2 regions of the Pseudomonas sp. YNh genome follow, and region 2 is predicted to be linked to the other one. Evidence: predicted binding sites of a transcription regulator. Region 2 holds the regulator's gene; the other holds the start of a gene.
The links. The regulator FliA, encoded in region 2, starts transcription of late flagellar genes. The targets are predictions, from matches to a motif close to CTAAAGTTTNNNNNNNNNNNGCCGNTAA.

Region 1 (8,094 bases), on a different contig from region 2:
ATTGCCACCGAGCCCGTCTCCGGCCCCAAGAATGAGTGGGCCAGGTTGTGCTTCGGCCTGGGAGCCGGGCTGCTGATCTACCTGATTCGCACCTGGGGCAGCTACCCGGATGGCACGGCATTCGCCATCTTGCTGATGAACCTCATGGCACCGAGCCTTGAGCGCCTGGCCCTGCAGCGCCAGCAGGCCACCCGATGAACCGCCTTGCGCGTGACGCAGGCCTGCTGCTGCTGACCGGGGCACTGGCTGTGTCTGCCACGCTGACCTGGCGACATTGGACCAGTACCGCCATCGTCAGCGCCGAGAAGCAACTGCAAAGCCGCCAGCGGCTGGCGGTGCTGCCCGAAGGCAGTTACGACAACCAGCCACTGGACAGCCCCCTGCCAAGGCCCGCCGCACAGCGGCCAAATAGCCGGATCCTGGCAGCTTACCGGGCCACCCGAGCCGGCGCGCCCACCGCAATCATCCTGATCACCCAGGCCCAAGGTTATGTCGGGCCGATCGTGCTGAGCATCGCCATCGCCGCCGACGGCCGGCTGATCGGTAGCCAAGTGGTCGAGCAACAGGAAAGCCCGGGGTTGGGCGCACGCCTGGGGGACCCACAGGTGCACTGGCTGGAGCAGTTTGCCAACCGTCAGTTGGGCGACCACTGGGCGCTGAAGCGGGACCAAGGCGACTTTGACCAACTGGCCGGCGCAACCGTGACCTCACGGGCCGTGATCACGGCACTACAGGAGGCCCTGAGCTACTTCGATGAGCAGCGCAGCATGCTGCTGGAGGTCACCCCGCATGAATAACGTCTACTGGCTGGCAGCAAGCCTTGTGCCCATGCTCGGTGCCACCGTAACGCTGCGCGAGGGCGCCGCCATCGGCGTGTGCGCGATCGTGATGGTTAGCCTGCACCAGGTGTTGCTGGCACCCTTGCGCCAGCGGCTGGCCAACTGGGCGTACGTGCTGGCAAGCCTGTTGCTGTTGGCCGCCCTGGCAAGCTGCCTGCAACTGGCCTTGCGTGCGTGGCTGCTGCCACTGGCCATAGCCCTGGGCCACTATCCAGCGCTGCTTTGCCTGCCATGCCTGGCCTACGACCACCTGTTGCCTGACCAGGGCCGCTGGCGCCTGCTCGTCAGGCACCTTGGCGCCGTGCTTGGCATCTGCCTGCTGCTCGGCACCAGCCGCCAAGGGTTGGCTGAGCTGACCGGCCTGCACCTGGCCAGCCTGGCCCCCGGCGCGCTGCTACTGCTCGGACTGCTGCTGGCCTTGTACAATCGCCTGCGTCCGGGCCCTGCCCACCCACGTCGTCAAGGAAAGCTCTGATTTCATGAATGCCGCCAAACGCCTGGAGATCTTTCGCAGGCTGCACGAAGACAACCCCGACCCCAAGACAGAACTGGCCTACACCACCCCGTTCGAACTGCTGGTCGCCGTGACGTTGTCTGCGCAATCCACTGACGTCGGCGTCAACAAGGCCACCGCCCGCCTGTTCCCCGTCGCCAACACCCCCGAGGCCATCCATGCCCTGGGCGTTGAAGGCCTGAGCGAATACATCAAGACCATCGGCCTTTACAACAGCAAGGCCAAAAACGTCATCGAAGCCTGCCGGATGCTGATAGAGCAGCACGGCAGCGAGGTGCCGCAAACCCGCGAAGCGTTGGAGGCACTGCCCGGCGTGGGCCGCAAGACCGCCAACGTGGTGCTTAACACTGCCTTTCGCCAGCCGACCATGGCGGTGGATACCCATATATTCCGGGTCAGCAACCGCACGGGCATCGCGCCAGGCAAGACGGTGCTGGAGGTAGAGAAGAAACTGGTCAAGTTCGTGCCAAAGGATTACCTGCTCGACGCCCATCACTGGTTGATCCTGCATGGACGCTATGTTTGCCAGGCCCGCAAGCCAAGGTGTGGCAGTTGCCGGATCGAAGACTTGTGCGAATACAAGCACAAGACCAGCGACGATTGAGCCGATAGCTCAAAACCACTCGCGGCGATTGAAAAAATCTTTTTTACCAGCGTCTGCTTTCTGGTTATAAGGACGGCCAATGGCCCCTTGGCTTGGAGCGACTCATGAGCACCGATAAAGACGACCTGTCGATCGAAGATGATTTTGTTGCCACAGAGGATGAAGCGGAACCCCAGGTGGAAAGCGCAAAGACCAACCTGAGCAAACGCCGCACCATCGACAACATGCTGGAAGAACGGCGCCTGCAAAAGCAGCTGGCCGATTTCGACTACGACCTGTAGCGCTGCTCGGGAGCCCTGGCAAAGCCTCCGGACGGGAGGCTTTGCGGCCTGGCAGTCAGTTAAGACCTTGCCGCTGCGCCAGTTCGATCAGGTCAACCAGCGACCGCGCATTGAGCTTGAGCAATAGCCGGGACTTGTAGGTACTGACCGTCTTGTTGCTGAGGAACATGCTGTCGGCAATTTCCTTGTTCGAGCGCCCCCGCGCCAACTGCTGCAACACGGTCATCTCGCGCGCTGAAAGACGGTTGACCATATCCGTCTCGCTCCCCCCTCCCCTGCCACGCGACGCATGCAAGGCCTGGTTGGGGAAGTAGCTGTACCCAGACAACACGGCCTTGATGGCGCTGAGCAATTCGGTGAGCTCCTGCTGCTTGCACACGTAACCCGATGCCCCCGCCTGCATGCAGCGCATCGAGAAGTTGCCGGGGGCCTGCGACGTCAGTACCAGGACTTTGCTGCCCGGGCTGAACGTTGCCATGCGCGCTATCACCTCCAGGCCATCAAGCCTGGGGATGCCGATATCCAGTACCACGATATCCGGCAGGTGTTGCCGTGTGAGTTGCAGTGCAGCCACCCCGTTGTCGGTTTCCGCCACCACGTCATACCCATGCCGCTCCATCAGCATGCGCACGGCCAGGCGTATGACCGGATGATCATCCACGATAAGCACTTTATTCATGCGATATCCATTGATTCATTGTTTTTGCTTTGGCACGCCACGATAACCGACAGGGCGTCCGATGGCGCGGCGAATTCCCAGCGAAACTGATGAGCAGATGAAACTTACAGAACTTACGGAAATTTCCTACAAATAATTACTGCAGTTGTAATAACTAAATTCTTTATCACCAAACTGACGGTATCACCCGCCCGCAATTTCGCACCAGTTGAAAAACTGACGCCCACTTGAAGAAACATCCAACTCAAACAAGGTGAAAAATCAAGGCAACCAGGCTATTCGGCGATTAGTTCTCACCCGGAAACCGGTCCAGTCTTTAGTTGAGTTCAACGGTCCGGTATAGATGGGCAAAACCGCTGGAGACGGCCCAAATGACCCAAGCACAACCTGTCGCCCCGCTGACGATCATTGCCATCTTCGCGGGGATCATCGAAGCCTCCGCGCTCGCGACACTGCCGTTTCTCAGCGAGTCCAGCCAAAAACTCTACACCTGGTTTCTGGTGGGCTTCCCGTTTTTTCTCACAGCACTGTTCTTCCTGACGCTCAATTTCAACTACAAGTCCTTCTATAGCCCATCGCCCGGCAGAACGACCGATGACAACATGCCGATCCCCAACAACGTGGCAACTCCTGCCATGACCAACGGTCCCCACGAAGCGACCAAGGGCGAGCCAGTCACGTTCATGTTTTCCGGCCCCGACGCCAACCGCATGATGGAACAGCAACTCCTGTCTGCCCTAGCCCACCCCCCCGTACCAGCGCGCACCTGGCGCTTTTGTAATCTGGACAGACGTCAATGTGCGCAGCTGTCGATCAGCGCACTCGAGGGCAATGTCGTGAACGACGAGCGCTAAACGCCCGGACTTTTCTGCAGCCAAAAAAAACCCCGGCCTGAGCCGGGGTTTCTACGACACGTGCCAGCAATCAGAGCAGCGAACGGCCCTTGTTGGCAGCAATGCGCATGCGCAGTGCGTTCAGCTTGATGAAGCCGGCCGCGTCCGCCTGGTTGTAGGCGCCGCCATCTTCCTCGAAGGTCGCGATGTTGGCATCGAACAGCGAGTCGTCCGACTGGCGGCCGACCACGGTCACGTTGCCTTTGTACAGCTTCAGGCGTACCACGCCATTCACGTTGACCTGCGAAGCGTCGATCATCTGTTGCAGCATCAGACGCTCCGGGCTCCACCAGTAGCCGGTGTAGATCAGGCTGGCGTACTTCGGCATCAGCTCATCTTTCAGGTGAGCGACTTCGCGGTCCAGGGTGATCGACTCGATGGCACGGTGGGCCTTGAGCATGATGGTGCCGCCTGGGGTCTCGTAGCAGCCACGCGACTTCATGCCGACGTAACGGTTCTCGACGATGTCCAGGCGGCCGATGCCGTTGGCACCGCCGATACGGTTCAGGTCGGCCAGGACGGTGGCCGGAGTTTTCTCGACGCCATCGATCGCAACGATGTCACCGTTACGGTAGGTGAGCTCGATGTAGGTCGCCTGGTCCGGGGCGTTCTCAGGCGAGACGCTCCAGCGCCACATGTCTTCTTCGTGCTCGGTCCAGGTATCTTCCAGGACACCGCCTTCGTAGGAGATGTGCAGCAGGTTGGCGTCCATCGAGTACGGCGACTTCTTCTTGCCGTGGCGCTCGATCGGGATGCCGTGCTTTTCGGCGTAGTCCATCAGTTTTTCGCGGGACAGCAGGTCCCACTCACGCCATGGGGCGATGACCTTGACGCCTGGTTTCAGGGCGTAGGCACCCAGCTCGAAACGCACCTGGTCGTTGCCTTTGCCGGTGGCGCCATGGGAAATGGCGTCAGCGCCGGTTTCGTTGGCGATTTCGATCAGACGCTTGGCGATCAGCGGGCGGGCGATGGAAGTACCCAGCAGGTACTCGCCTTCGTATACGGTGTTGGCGCGGAACATCGGGAACACGAAATCACGCACGAATTCTTCGCGCAGGTCGTCGATGTAGATCTCTTTAACACCCATTGCCTGGGCCTTGGCACGGGCCGGCTCGACCTCTTCGCCCTGACCCAGGTCAGCGGTGAAGGTCACCACTTCGCAGTTGTAGGTATCCTGCAGCCACTTGAGAATCACCGAAGTATCAAGGCCGCCGGAATACGCCAGTACGACCTTTTTTACGTCCGCCATGCCATCACTCCACGGGGTTGTACGGAAAGGGATCGATTCTAACGGCCTTGCGGATAAATTTACAGTGGGGCGACAGCTTCTGACGACAAAGCGACAGGAACTGTCGGAAGGGCGACGGGTGTATGCATGAACATCTCACAGGCGCTGGAAATGTCGTGGCAACCCCCTGGAGCCACACCGATCTCAGGGCGCCTTCGCCCCCGGCGCGGCAGCAGCCGGGCTGGCCGGGGCCGGGGCCGCGGCAGCAGGCGCCGCTCGTTCAGCCGGTTTATCGGCGGGTTTCTCAACCACTGCCACCCGATCCAGCTCGATATTCACCCGGCGATTGCGCGCCCGATTGGCAGCGCTGTTGTTCTTCACCAACGGGTACTGCTCGCCATGGAAGCGCACCGTGATCTGTTCTTCAGCCAAGCCATGGGCCTTGAAGTAATCAGCCACCGCCAGCGCGCGACGGCGCGACAGGTCACGATTGGTCAGGCGGTTGCCACTGTTGTCGGAGTGGCCGTTCAGCTCGATGTGGTTTACCGTCGGGTCGGCTTTCATGTAATCCAGGATCACATCCAGCCGTGCACGCGCCGACGCGTCCAGATCGGTGCCGCCACCCGGGAAGCCCACCTGGGTCTGGCGCACCTGATCGTAATTCATTGGCAGCAGCTTGCTGGCACAAACCTGGTAGTCGCTGTAGGCCTTGGCGAAGCTGACCGGCAGCACGCGCACTTCCATCGGCCTGCCGGCCTCACCGGTGTAGTTGCGTACCACGGTGCTGCGCCCGTCGAGCAGGCCGTTTATCAGGCGGCTGGCCTGGCCTTGGGAAGAACTGAACAGCACCCCTGTACGGGCCATGCGCACGCTGCCCAGGTTGATATCACCCCGCCCAGGCTGCCACGGCGCCGCCGCCGCCAGCAGGCTGGCTGTACCTGCACCCAGTACGTTGCTGTCCGAACGCAGCTGGAACACCGGCTGTTCACCTGCCCGGCGCACGAACTCGCCGCTGCCAAAACCTTCTATTGGCTGGATCAGACGGCACTCGAACTGGTCACCCTCGACCTTCCAGGCAATGTTCTCCATGCGCGTCTGGAAAGTCAGTGCGCCGGCCGGCAGGCTGGCGAACAGGGTCAACAGGGTTAGGTAACGCTGGCGCACGGGCGGCTCCACAAATTCTGACGGCTTACCTGCAGGCTATCGGACGCCTGCCGGAAAACTTGATAGCCGTGCTCGCCCCAGGGTTTTCCGGTAGCATTGGGGCTTGAGTTCGACCCGCCTGGAATCCCCAATGTCCGATCGCCTGACCCTCCTGCGCCCCGACGACTGGCACATCCATCTGCGCGATGGTGCCGTCCTGCCCCACACCGTTGGCGACGTGGCGCGTACCTTCGCCCGTGCCATCATCATGCCCAACCTGGTTCCTCCGGTGCGTAATGCCGAGCAGGCTGGTGCCTACCGCGAGCGCATTCTGGCTGCCCGCCCGGCCGGCAGCCGCTTCGAGCCGCTGATGGTGCTGTACCTCACCGACCGCACCAGCCCCGAGGATATCCGCGCGGCCAAGGCCAGCGGTTTCGTGTACGCCGCCAAGATGTATCCGGCCGGCGCTACCACCAACTCCGATTCCGGCGTGACCAGCATCGACAACATCTTCCCGGCCATAGAGGCACTGGCGGAAGTGGGCATGCCGCTACTGGTGCATGGCGAAGTTACCCGCAGCGAGATCGACGTGTTCGACCGCGAAAAGCGCTTCATCGACGAGCACATGCGCCGTCTGGTCGAGCGCTTCCCGACGCTGAAGGTGGTGTTCGAACACATCACCACCAGCGACGCCGCGCAGTTCGTCACCGAGGCCCCGGCCAACGTCGGCGCGACCATCACCGCCCAGCACCTGCTGTACAACCGCAACCACATGCTGGTTGGCGGCATTCGCCCGCATTTCTACTGCCTGCCGATCCTCAAGCGCAACACCCACCAGGTGGCGCTGCTGGACGCGGCCACCAGCGGTAACCCGAAGTTCTTCCTGGGCACCGACTCGGCACCGCACGCTCGTCACGCCAAGGAAGCCGCCTGCGGGTGCGCCGGTTGCTACACCGCCTACGCGGCCATCGAAATGTACGCCGAAGCGTTCGAGCAGCGTAACGCGCTGGACAAGCTGGAAGGCTTTGCCAGCCTGCACGGCCCGGCCTTCTACGGCCTGCCGGCGAACACCGACACCATTACCCTGGTGCGTGAAGAATGGACCGCCCCGGACACCCTGCCGTTTGGCGAGCAGACCGTAATCCCGCTGCGCGCCGGTGAAAAACTGCGCTGGCGCCTGCTGGAGGAAAACGCGTGAGCGAAGAACTCTACGAAGACGACATGGACACCCAAGGCAGCAGCGGTTCGCGCCACCCGATGGCCGAGCGCTTCCGCGGCTACCTGCCGGTAGTGGTGGATGTGGAGACAGGTGGTTTCAACAGCGCGACCGATGCCCTGCTGGAAATTGCCGCCGTCACTATCGGCATGGACGAGAAAGGCTTCCTGTTCCCCGAGCACACCTACTTCCACCGGGTAGAGCCGTTCGAGGGCGCCAACATCGAAGCCGCAGCGCTGGAGTTTACCGGCATCAAGCTGGACCACCCGCTGCGCATGGCCGTCAGCGAGGAAAGCGCGCTGACCGACATCTTCCGCGGCGTACGCAAGGCACTCAAGGCCAATGGCTGCAAGCGGGCGATCCTGGTCGGCCACAACAGCAGCTTCGACCTGGGCTTCCTCAATGCGGCGGTGGCGCGCAACGACCTGAAGCGCAACCCGTTCCACCCGTTTTCAAGCTTCGACACCGCTACCCTCGCGGGCCTGGCGTATGGCCAGACCGTGCTGGCGCGTGCCTGCCAGAGCGCGGACATCGACTTCGACGGGCGTGAGGCGCACTCGGCGCGTTATGACACCGAGAAGACGGCCGAGCTGTTCTGCGGCATCGTCAACCGCTGGAAAGAGATGGGCGGCTGGCGCGATTTCAACGATTGAGTTGAATCCAGGGGCCGCGCTGCGGCCCTTTCGCGGCACAAGGC
Region 2 (8,094 bases):
GGACTTCGCCGCATTTCCCACCATCCTGCTGGTGGCCACGCTGCTGCGCCTGGCCCTGAACGTGGCGTCCACCCGCGTGGTCATGCTGCATGGCCAGGAGGGCCACGGCGCTGCCGGTAAGGTGATCCAGGCCTTCGGCGAGGTGGTGATCGGCGGCAACTACGTGGTCGGTGCGGTGGTGTTCGCCATCCTCATGATCATCAACTTCGTGGTAGTGACCAAGGGCGCCGGGCGTATCTCCGAAGTGAGCGCGCGCTTCACCCTCGATGCCATGCCCGGCAAGCAGATGGCCATCGATGCCGACCTCAACGCCGGCTTGATCGACCAGGCCCAGGCCAAGCACCGCCGTACCGAAGTGGCGCAAGAGGCGGAGTTCTACGGCTCGATGGACGGTGCCAGCAAGTTTGTCCGCGGTGATGCCATCGCCGGCCTGCTGATCCTGTTCATCAACCTGATCGGCGGCATGCTGATCGGCATGTTGCAGCACGGCATGAGCTTTGGCGATGCCGGCAAGGTATACGCCCTGCTGACCATCGGTGACGGTTTGGTGGCGCAATTGCCATCACTGCTGCTGTCCACCGCCGCCGCGATCATGGTCACCCGCGCCTCGGGCTCCGAGGACATGGGCAAGCTGATCAACCGGCAGATGTTCGATTCGCCCAAGGCCCTGGCGGTGTCCGGCGGGCTGATGATCGTCATGGGGCTGGTGCCGGGCATGCCGCATGTGGCCTTCCTCAGCCTTGGCCTGCTGGCCTGCGGCGGCGCCTACCTGGTGTGGAAGAAGCAGAACAAGGTGAAGCTGGAGGCGCTACAAGAGGCGCAGCGCCAGCAAGACCTGTTGCCCTCGCCGCAGCGCGCGCTTGATACCAAGGAGCTGGGCTGGGACGACGTGACGCCCATCGACATGATCGGCCTGGAAGTCGGTTACCGGCTGATCCCGCTGGTCGACCGCAACCAGGGCGGCCAGTTGCTGGCGCGGATCAAGGGTGTGCGCAAGAAGCTGTCCCAGGACCTGGGTTTCCTCATGCCCACCGTGCACATTCGTGACAACCTCGACCTGCAGCCCAGCGCCTATCGCCTGACACTGATGGGGGTGATCCTGGCCGAAGCGGAGATTTACCCGGACCGGGAGCTGGCGATCAACCCCGGGCAAGTGTTCGGCACCCTGAACGGCATTGCCGCGCGTGACCCGGCGTTTGGCCTGGAGGCGGTGTGGATCGACGTCGGCCAGCGTTCCCAGGCGCAGTCGCTGGGCTACACCGTGGTCGACGCAAGCACCGTGGTGGCCACCCACCTCAACCAGATCCTGCAGAAGCACTGCCATGAGCTGATTGGCCACGAAGAGGTTCAGCAACTGCTGCAGGTGCTGTCCAAGGCATCGCCTAAACTTGCAGAAGAGCTGGTGCCGGGTGTCATTTCCTTGTCGGGCCTGCTCAAGGTGCTGCAAGCGCTGTTGTCGGAACAGGTGCCGGTGCGCGATATTCGCAGTATTGCCGAAGCCATCGCCAACAACGCTGGCAAGAGTCAAGATACCGCCGCGCTGGTGGCGGTAGTACGCGTCGGATTGTGTCGCGCCATCGTGCAAAGCATTGTCGGCGTTGAGTCGGAGCTGCCAGTGATTACCCTGGAGCCAAGGTTGGAACAGATTTTGCTCAATAGTCTGCAAAGGGCCGGGCAGGGTCAGGAAGATGGTGTTCTTCTGGAGCCGAGCATGGCCGAGAAGCTGCAACGTTCGCTGATCGAAGCGGCCCAGCGCCAGGAAATGCAGGGCCAGCCGGCCATCCTGCTGGTCGCCGGCCCGATCCGCGCCATGCTGTCGCGTTTCGGTCGCCTGGCTGTACCGAATTTGCATGTTCTGGCGTATCAGGAAATACCGGACAACAAGCAAGTCACCATCGTTGCCACCGTGGGCCCTAACGGCTGAGGTAGTGGATAATGCAAGTTAAGCGATTTTTCGCCGCCGATATGCGTCAGGCCATGAAACTGGTCCGTGACGAGCTGGGCGCCGATGCCGCGATCATTGGCAACCGCCGCATTGCCGGTGGTGTCGAACTGACGGCCGCGCTGGACTACAAGCTGTCCGCCCTGGCTCCGCGCGTGCCCAACGCCGAGCTGGAAGAAGAGCTGCGCAAGACCCATACGCGCATCGCCACTGCCCAGGCCGAGCTGGACCACCGCCAGGACAGCAGCGACAACAACCGCCAATTGTTTGCCGGGCAGTCGCTGACGGCCGCCGAGCCGTTGATCGAGCCGCATGTCGATGCCCCTGAGGCTGCCGCTGCCCCTGCTGCGGCGCCGGTCGACCCGCGCCTGTTCGATGCCATGCGCTCCGAGCTGTCGGGCCTGCGCGAGCTGCTGGAAGTGCAACTCGGTTCGCTGGCCTGGAGCCAGCTGCAGGGCAGCAAGCCACAGCAGGCCAACCTCTGGCGCCGGCTGCAGCGCATCGGGCTGTCCGGGCCTATCGCCCGTGAGTTGCTCGACCTTACCGCCGAGATCGAAGAGCCACGCCAGGCCTGGCGCATGCTGTTGGCGCACCTGGCGCGGATGATCGACATTCCTGAAATCGAACCGATCGAAGAGGGTGGGGTGATTGCCATGGTCGGCCCGGCCGGCATGGGCAAGACCACCACCCTGGCCAAGCTGGCTGCCCGCTACGTGCTCAAGTACGGCGCGCAGAACCTGGCGCTGGTGAGCATGGACAGTTTTCGTATCGGCGCCCAGGAGCAGCTCAAGACCCTGGGCCGCATCCTCAACGTGCCAGTGACCTACGTCGACCCGGGCCAGTCGCTGGCTGCGGCACTGGAGCCACTGCTGCGCAAACGCGTCGTTCTGATCGATACCGCCGGCCTGCAGGCCAGCGACCCGGCACTGCGCATGCAGCTGGAAACCCTGGCCGGGCGTGGCATTGCCGCGAAGAATTACCTGGTGCTGGCTACCACCAGCCAGAAGCAAGTGCTGACCGCCGCCTACCACAGCTACAAGCGCTGTGGCCTGGCCGGTTGCATCCTGACCAAACTGGATGAAACGGCAAGCCTTGGCGATGTGCTGAGCCTTGCCATCAGTCATGAACTGCCCGTGGCCTACCTCACCGATGGCCCCCGCATTCCTGACGACCTGCATCTGCCGCGTGGCCACCAATTGGTGTCCCGTGCGGTCAATGTGCAGCAGCAGGACGAGCCCAGCGAGGAGGCCATGGCCGACATGTTCGCTGATCTCTATCACAACCCCCGGCGAGCGGGTTGACCATGAAGCGTGTGCAAAGTAGCTATGCCAAGGGGTACGCAGAATTGCCCCACGTGTGGCCTGAGTCCCAGCGAGACAAGGTAAAGAACAGACATGGGTAGCATGCATCCCGTACAGGTGATCGCCGTGACCGGTGGCAAAGGTGGCGTCGGCAAGACTAACGTTTCAGTGAACTTGTCCCTGGCGCTGGCCGAGCTTGGCCGCAGGGTCATGCTGCTGGACGCCGACCTGGGCCTGGCCAACGTCGACGTGTTGCTGGGCCTTACCCCCAAACGTACCCTGGCCGATGTCATCGAGGGGCGCTGCGAGCTGCGTGACGTGATGCTGCAGGGCCCTGGCGGTGTGCGCATCGTACCGGCGGCCTCGGGCACCCAGAGCATGGTGCACCTGGCCCCGGCCCAGCATGCCGGGCTGATCCAGGCGTTCAGCGAAATCGGCGACAACCTCGACGTGCTGGTGATCGACACTGCGGCGGGGATTGGCGAGTCGGTGGTCAGCTTCGTTCGCGCCGCCCAGGAAGTGCTGCTGGTGGTCTGTGACGAGCCCACCTCGATCACCGATGCCTACGCCCTGATCAAACTGCTCAACCGCGACTACGGGATGAATCGTTTCCGTGTGCTGGCCAACATGGCGCAGAGCCCGCAGGAAGGGCGCAACCTGTTCGCCAAGCTGACCAAGGTCACCGACCGCTTCCTCGACGTTGCCCTGCAGTACGTGGGCGCCGTGCCGTACGACGAGTGTGTGCGCAAGGCAGTGCAGAAGCAGCGCGCCGTCTACGAAGCCTTCCCACGCTCCAAGTGCGCGCTGGCTTTCAAGGCGATCGCCCAGAAGGTCGACAGCTGGCCGCTGCCGGCCAATCCGCGCGGTCACCTGGAGTTCTTTGTCGAGCGTCTGGTGCAACCCACCAGCGCGGGACCCGTGCTATGAACGCCAGCGGCTTCAAGATGTACAGCCGGGCGGCGAAAGACGCCCAGTACGAGCTGATCGAACGCTACGCCCCGCTGGTGAAGCGCATTGCCTACCACCTGTTGGCGCGGTTACCGGCCAACGTGCAGGTCGAGGACCTGATCCAGGCCGGCATGATCGGCCTGCTTGAAGTGTCCAACAAATATGACGCCAGCAAAGGCGCCAGCTTTGAAACCTATGCCGGCATCCGCATCCGCGGGGCCATGCTGGACGAGGTGCGCAAGGGCGACTGGGCACCGCGTTCGGTGCACCGCAACACCCGCATGGTCAGTGACGCGATGCGTGCCGTTGAAGCCAGAACAGGCCGGGACGCTAAAGATCATGAAGTTGCTGCCGAACTCCAATTGAGTCTCGATGATTACTACGGGATCTTGAACGATACCTTGGGCAGCCGCCTGTTCAGCTTTGACGACCTGTTGCAGGACGGCGAGCACGAAGGGCTGCATGAGGATGGCGCCAGTGGCCATGTCGAACCTGCGCGTGGCCTGGAGGACGAACGCTTCCAGGCTGCCCTGACCGAGGCCATTGCCAACCTGCCGGAGCGTGAGCGCCTGGTGCTGGCGCTGTACTACGACGAAGAGCTGAACCTCAAGGAAATCGGCGAGGTGCTTGGGGTCAGCGAGTCGCGGGTCAGCCAGTTGCACAGCCAGTGCGCCGCGCGCCTGCGTAGCCGCCTGGGGGAATGGCGGGCACGTTGAGCCCGGTGTCGTTGCAGTCGTTTTCCACGTGCGTTATCCACGTTGTACCGAATTGAATGAGTGCGTGCCCGGTAGACCGGGCGCGTTTGAGACTGCTTGGAGGTCTAATTGGACAAGAACATGAAAATCCTCATCGTTGACGACTTTTCGACGATGCGGCGGATCATCAAGAACCTGTTGCGTGACCTGGGCTTCACCAACACCGAAGAAGCCGACGATGGCACCACGGCGCTGCCGATGCTGGAAAACGGCCACTACGACTTCCTGGTGACCGACTGGAACATGCCCGGCATGTCCGGCATCGACCTGCTGCGTAAAGTGCGTGCCAGTGAAAAGCTGAAAACCATGCCGGTACTGATGGTGACTGCCGAGGCCAAGCGCGACCAGATCATCGAAGCGGCCCAGGCCGGCGTCAATGGCTATGTGGTCAAGCCGTTCACCGCTCAGGTGCTCAAAGAAAAGATCGAGAAGATCTTCGAACGCGTCAACGGCTGAGTCACGTCAGGGGGCGCGCCATGGATTCATCACAAACGTCTTTGGGGGAGTTCGAATCGACCCTGAAGAAACATGCCCAAGAGTTGGTCGAAAGCCTGGAACGGGGCCGTTTTGGCGAGGCGGTACAGCTGATTCACGAGCTGAACCAGACCCGCGATCGCGGCCTGTACCAGGAAGTCGGCAAGCTGACCCGCGAGTTGCACAGCGCTATCGTCAGCTTCCAGATCGACCCGACCATCCCGCAGGCCGAGGAGGTGTCGCAGATTACCGACGCTACCGAGCGCCTGTCGTACGTGGTCAAGCTGACCGAGGGCGCGGCCAACCGCACCATGGACCTGGTCGAGGCAAGCACCCCGGTGCTCAACGACCTGGCCAGCGAAGCCAAGGCGCTGAGCACCGACTGGCAGCGCTTCATGCGCCGCGAAGTGGCTGCGCCGGAGTTCCGTGACCTGGTCAAGCGCGTCGACAGTTTCCTGACGCACAGCGCTGAAGGTAACCGCAAGGTTGCCGGGCATCTCAATGACATTCTGCTGGCTCAGGACTATCAGGACCTGACCGGCCAGGTGATCAAGCGCGTCACCAGCCTGGTGACCGAGGTGGAAAGCAACCTGCTCAAACTGGTGCTGATGGCCAGCCAGGTCGACCGTTTTGCCGGTATCCAGCATGACCACGATCAACTGCGCGCAGAAAAAGATGCAGAAAAACATCCGACTCGGGGTGAAGGTCCGCAGATTCATGCCGATAAGCGTGAAGACGTTGTGTCCGGTCAGGACGATGTCGACGATTTGCTGTCCAGCCTGGGTTTTTAAGGAGCACGTTTGATGAGCTTCGGCGCCGATGAAGAAATCCTCCAGGATTTCCTGGTAGAAGCCGGCGAAATTCTTGAGCAACTGTCCGAGCAACTGGTCGAGCTGGAAAGCCGACCTGACGATGCCGACCTGCTCAATGCGATCTTTCGCGGTTTCCACACTGTAAAAGGGGGCGCCGGCTTCCTCCAGCTGAACGAGCTGGTGGAGTGCTGCCATATCGCCGAGAACGTGTTCGACATCCTGCGCAAAGGTGAGCGCCGGGTCGATGCGGAACTGATGGACGTGGTGCTTGAAGCACTGGATACGGTCAACAGCATGTTTGGCCAGGTGCGCGAGCGCGCCGACGTAACCCCGGCCACCCCCGAGTTGCTGGCGGCCTTGTCGCGCCTGGCCGAACCCGGTGGTGCCGAGGCCGCTGAAGTGCCTGCGCCAGCGGCACCGGTAGCCGAGGCACCGGTTGCGGCCATGGGCCCTGCCGATGACCAGGACATCACCGACAGCGAGTTTGAACAGCTGCTCGATTCGCTCGATGCGGTCAAGGCGCAAGCCGCGGTCGATGAGCAGATGCAGGGCGAGGCTGTCAGTGGTTCAGGTGACGAAATCACCGACGCCGAGTTCGAGTCGCTGCTCGACCAGTTGCACGGCAAAGGCCAGTTCAGTGTCGAAGCTGCGGTACAGCCGGTTGCCGCGCCCGCAGAAGCGGTAAGCGACGAAATTACCGACGAAGAATTCGAATCGCTGCTCGACCAGTTGCATGGCAAGGGCACGTTCCAGGCTGATGCGTTGCCTGCCGTCAAAGCACCGGCGCCGGTCGCGGTCGACAACAGCGCCGCTGGCGATGAAATCAGCGAGCACGAGTTCGAGGCCCTGCTGGACCAGTTGCACGGCAAGGGCAAGTTTGGTGGTGACGTTGCTGCGGTCGAGGCCCCGGTTGTGGCCAAGGCGCAAGCGCCTGCCCAGGCCTTGGCCGACAGCCAGCCGGCGGCCAAGCCAGCCGCTGCTGCGCCGGCGCCTGCGGCCGCCAGCAAGCCTGCGCCGGCCCCCCGTGCGCCGGCGCCGGCTGCCGAGAAGCATGCCGTTAGCGAAGCGGAAACCACTGTTCGCGTCGACACCGCGCGCCTGGACGAGATCATGAACATGGTCGGCGAACTGGTGCTGGTGCGTAACCGCCTGGTGCGCCTGGGCCTGAACAGCGGCGACGAGGCCATGTCCAAGGCCGTGTCCAACCTCGACGTGGTCACTGCCGACCTGCAGACGGCGGTGATGAAAACCCGCATGCAGCCGATCAAGAAAGTGTTCGGCCGCTTCCCGCGGCTGGTACGCGACCTTGCCCGTCAGCTGAAAAAAGAGATCAACCTGGAGCTGGTCGGCGAAGAAACCGACCTGGACAAGAACCTGGTCGAGGCCCTGGCCGACCCGTTGGTGCACCTGGTGCGCAACGCCGTCGACCATGGTGTCGAGATGCCCGACGAGCGTGAAGCTTCGGGCAAGGCCCGCACCGGACGCGTGGTGCTGTCGGCCGAACAGGAAGGTGACCACATCCTGTTGTCGATCTCTGACGACGGCAAGGGCATGGACCCGAACATCCTGCGCGCCAAGGCCGTGGAAAAAGGCCTGATGGACAAGGATGCCGCTGATCGCCTGAGCGAATCTGACTGCTACAACCTGATCTTCGCCCCGGGCTTCTCGACCAAGACCGAAATTTCCGATGTGTCTGGCCGTGGCGTGGGCATGGACGTGGTGAAAACCAAGATTTCCCAGCTCAACGGCTCGATCAACATCTACTCGGCCAAAGGCCAGGGCTCGAAGATCGTCATCAAGGTGCCGCTGACCCTGGCGATCATGCCCACCCTGATGGTGATGCTGGGCAACCAGGCATTCGC

Region 1: the regulator FliA is predicted to act here: its motif matches at 6,239-6,266, upstream of WF331_RS24035 (flagellar protein MotY).

The regions. Positions count from the first base shown of each region.
Region 1 is NZ_JBBMRJ010000030.1:70,977-79,070, forward strand. Features, by position in the region: gene WF331_RS23995 (RnfABCDGE type electron transport complex subunit D) at 1-198, shown strand, start outside; gene WF331_RS24000 (RnfABCDGE type electron transport complex subunit G) at 195-797, shown strand; gene WF331_RS24005 (hypothetical protein) at 790-1,314, shown strand; gene nth (endonuclease III) at 1,319-1,957, shown strand; gene WF331_RS24015 (PA3496 family putative envelope integrity protein) at 2,062-2,238, shown strand; gene WF331_RS24020 (response regulator transcription factor) at 2,294-2,917, opposite strand; gene WF331_RS24025 (hypothetical protein) at 3,289-3,771, shown strand; gene WF331_RS24030 (argininosuccinate synthase) at 3,842-5,059, opposite strand; gene WF331_RS24035 (flagellar protein MotY) at 5,243-6,202, opposite strand; gene pyrC (dihydroorotase) at 6,333-7,379, shown strand; gene rnt (ribonuclease T) at 7,403-8,050, shown strand.
Region 2 is NZ_JBBMRJ010000001.1:146,289-154,382, reverse strand. Features, by position in the region: gene flhA (flagellar biosynthesis protein FlhA) at 1-1,924, shown strand, start outside; gene flhF (flagellar biosynthesis protein FlhF) at 1,936-3,243, shown strand; gene fleN (flagellar synthesis regulator FleN) at 3,337-4,170, shown strand; gene fliA (RNA polymerase sigma factor FliA) at 4,167-4,907, shown strand; gene WF331_RS00640 (chemotaxis response regulator CheY) at 5,028-5,402, shown strand; gene WF331_RS00635 (protein phosphatase CheZ) at 5,423-6,211, shown strand; gene WF331_RS00630 (chemotaxis protein CheA) at 6,224-8,094, shown strand, end outside.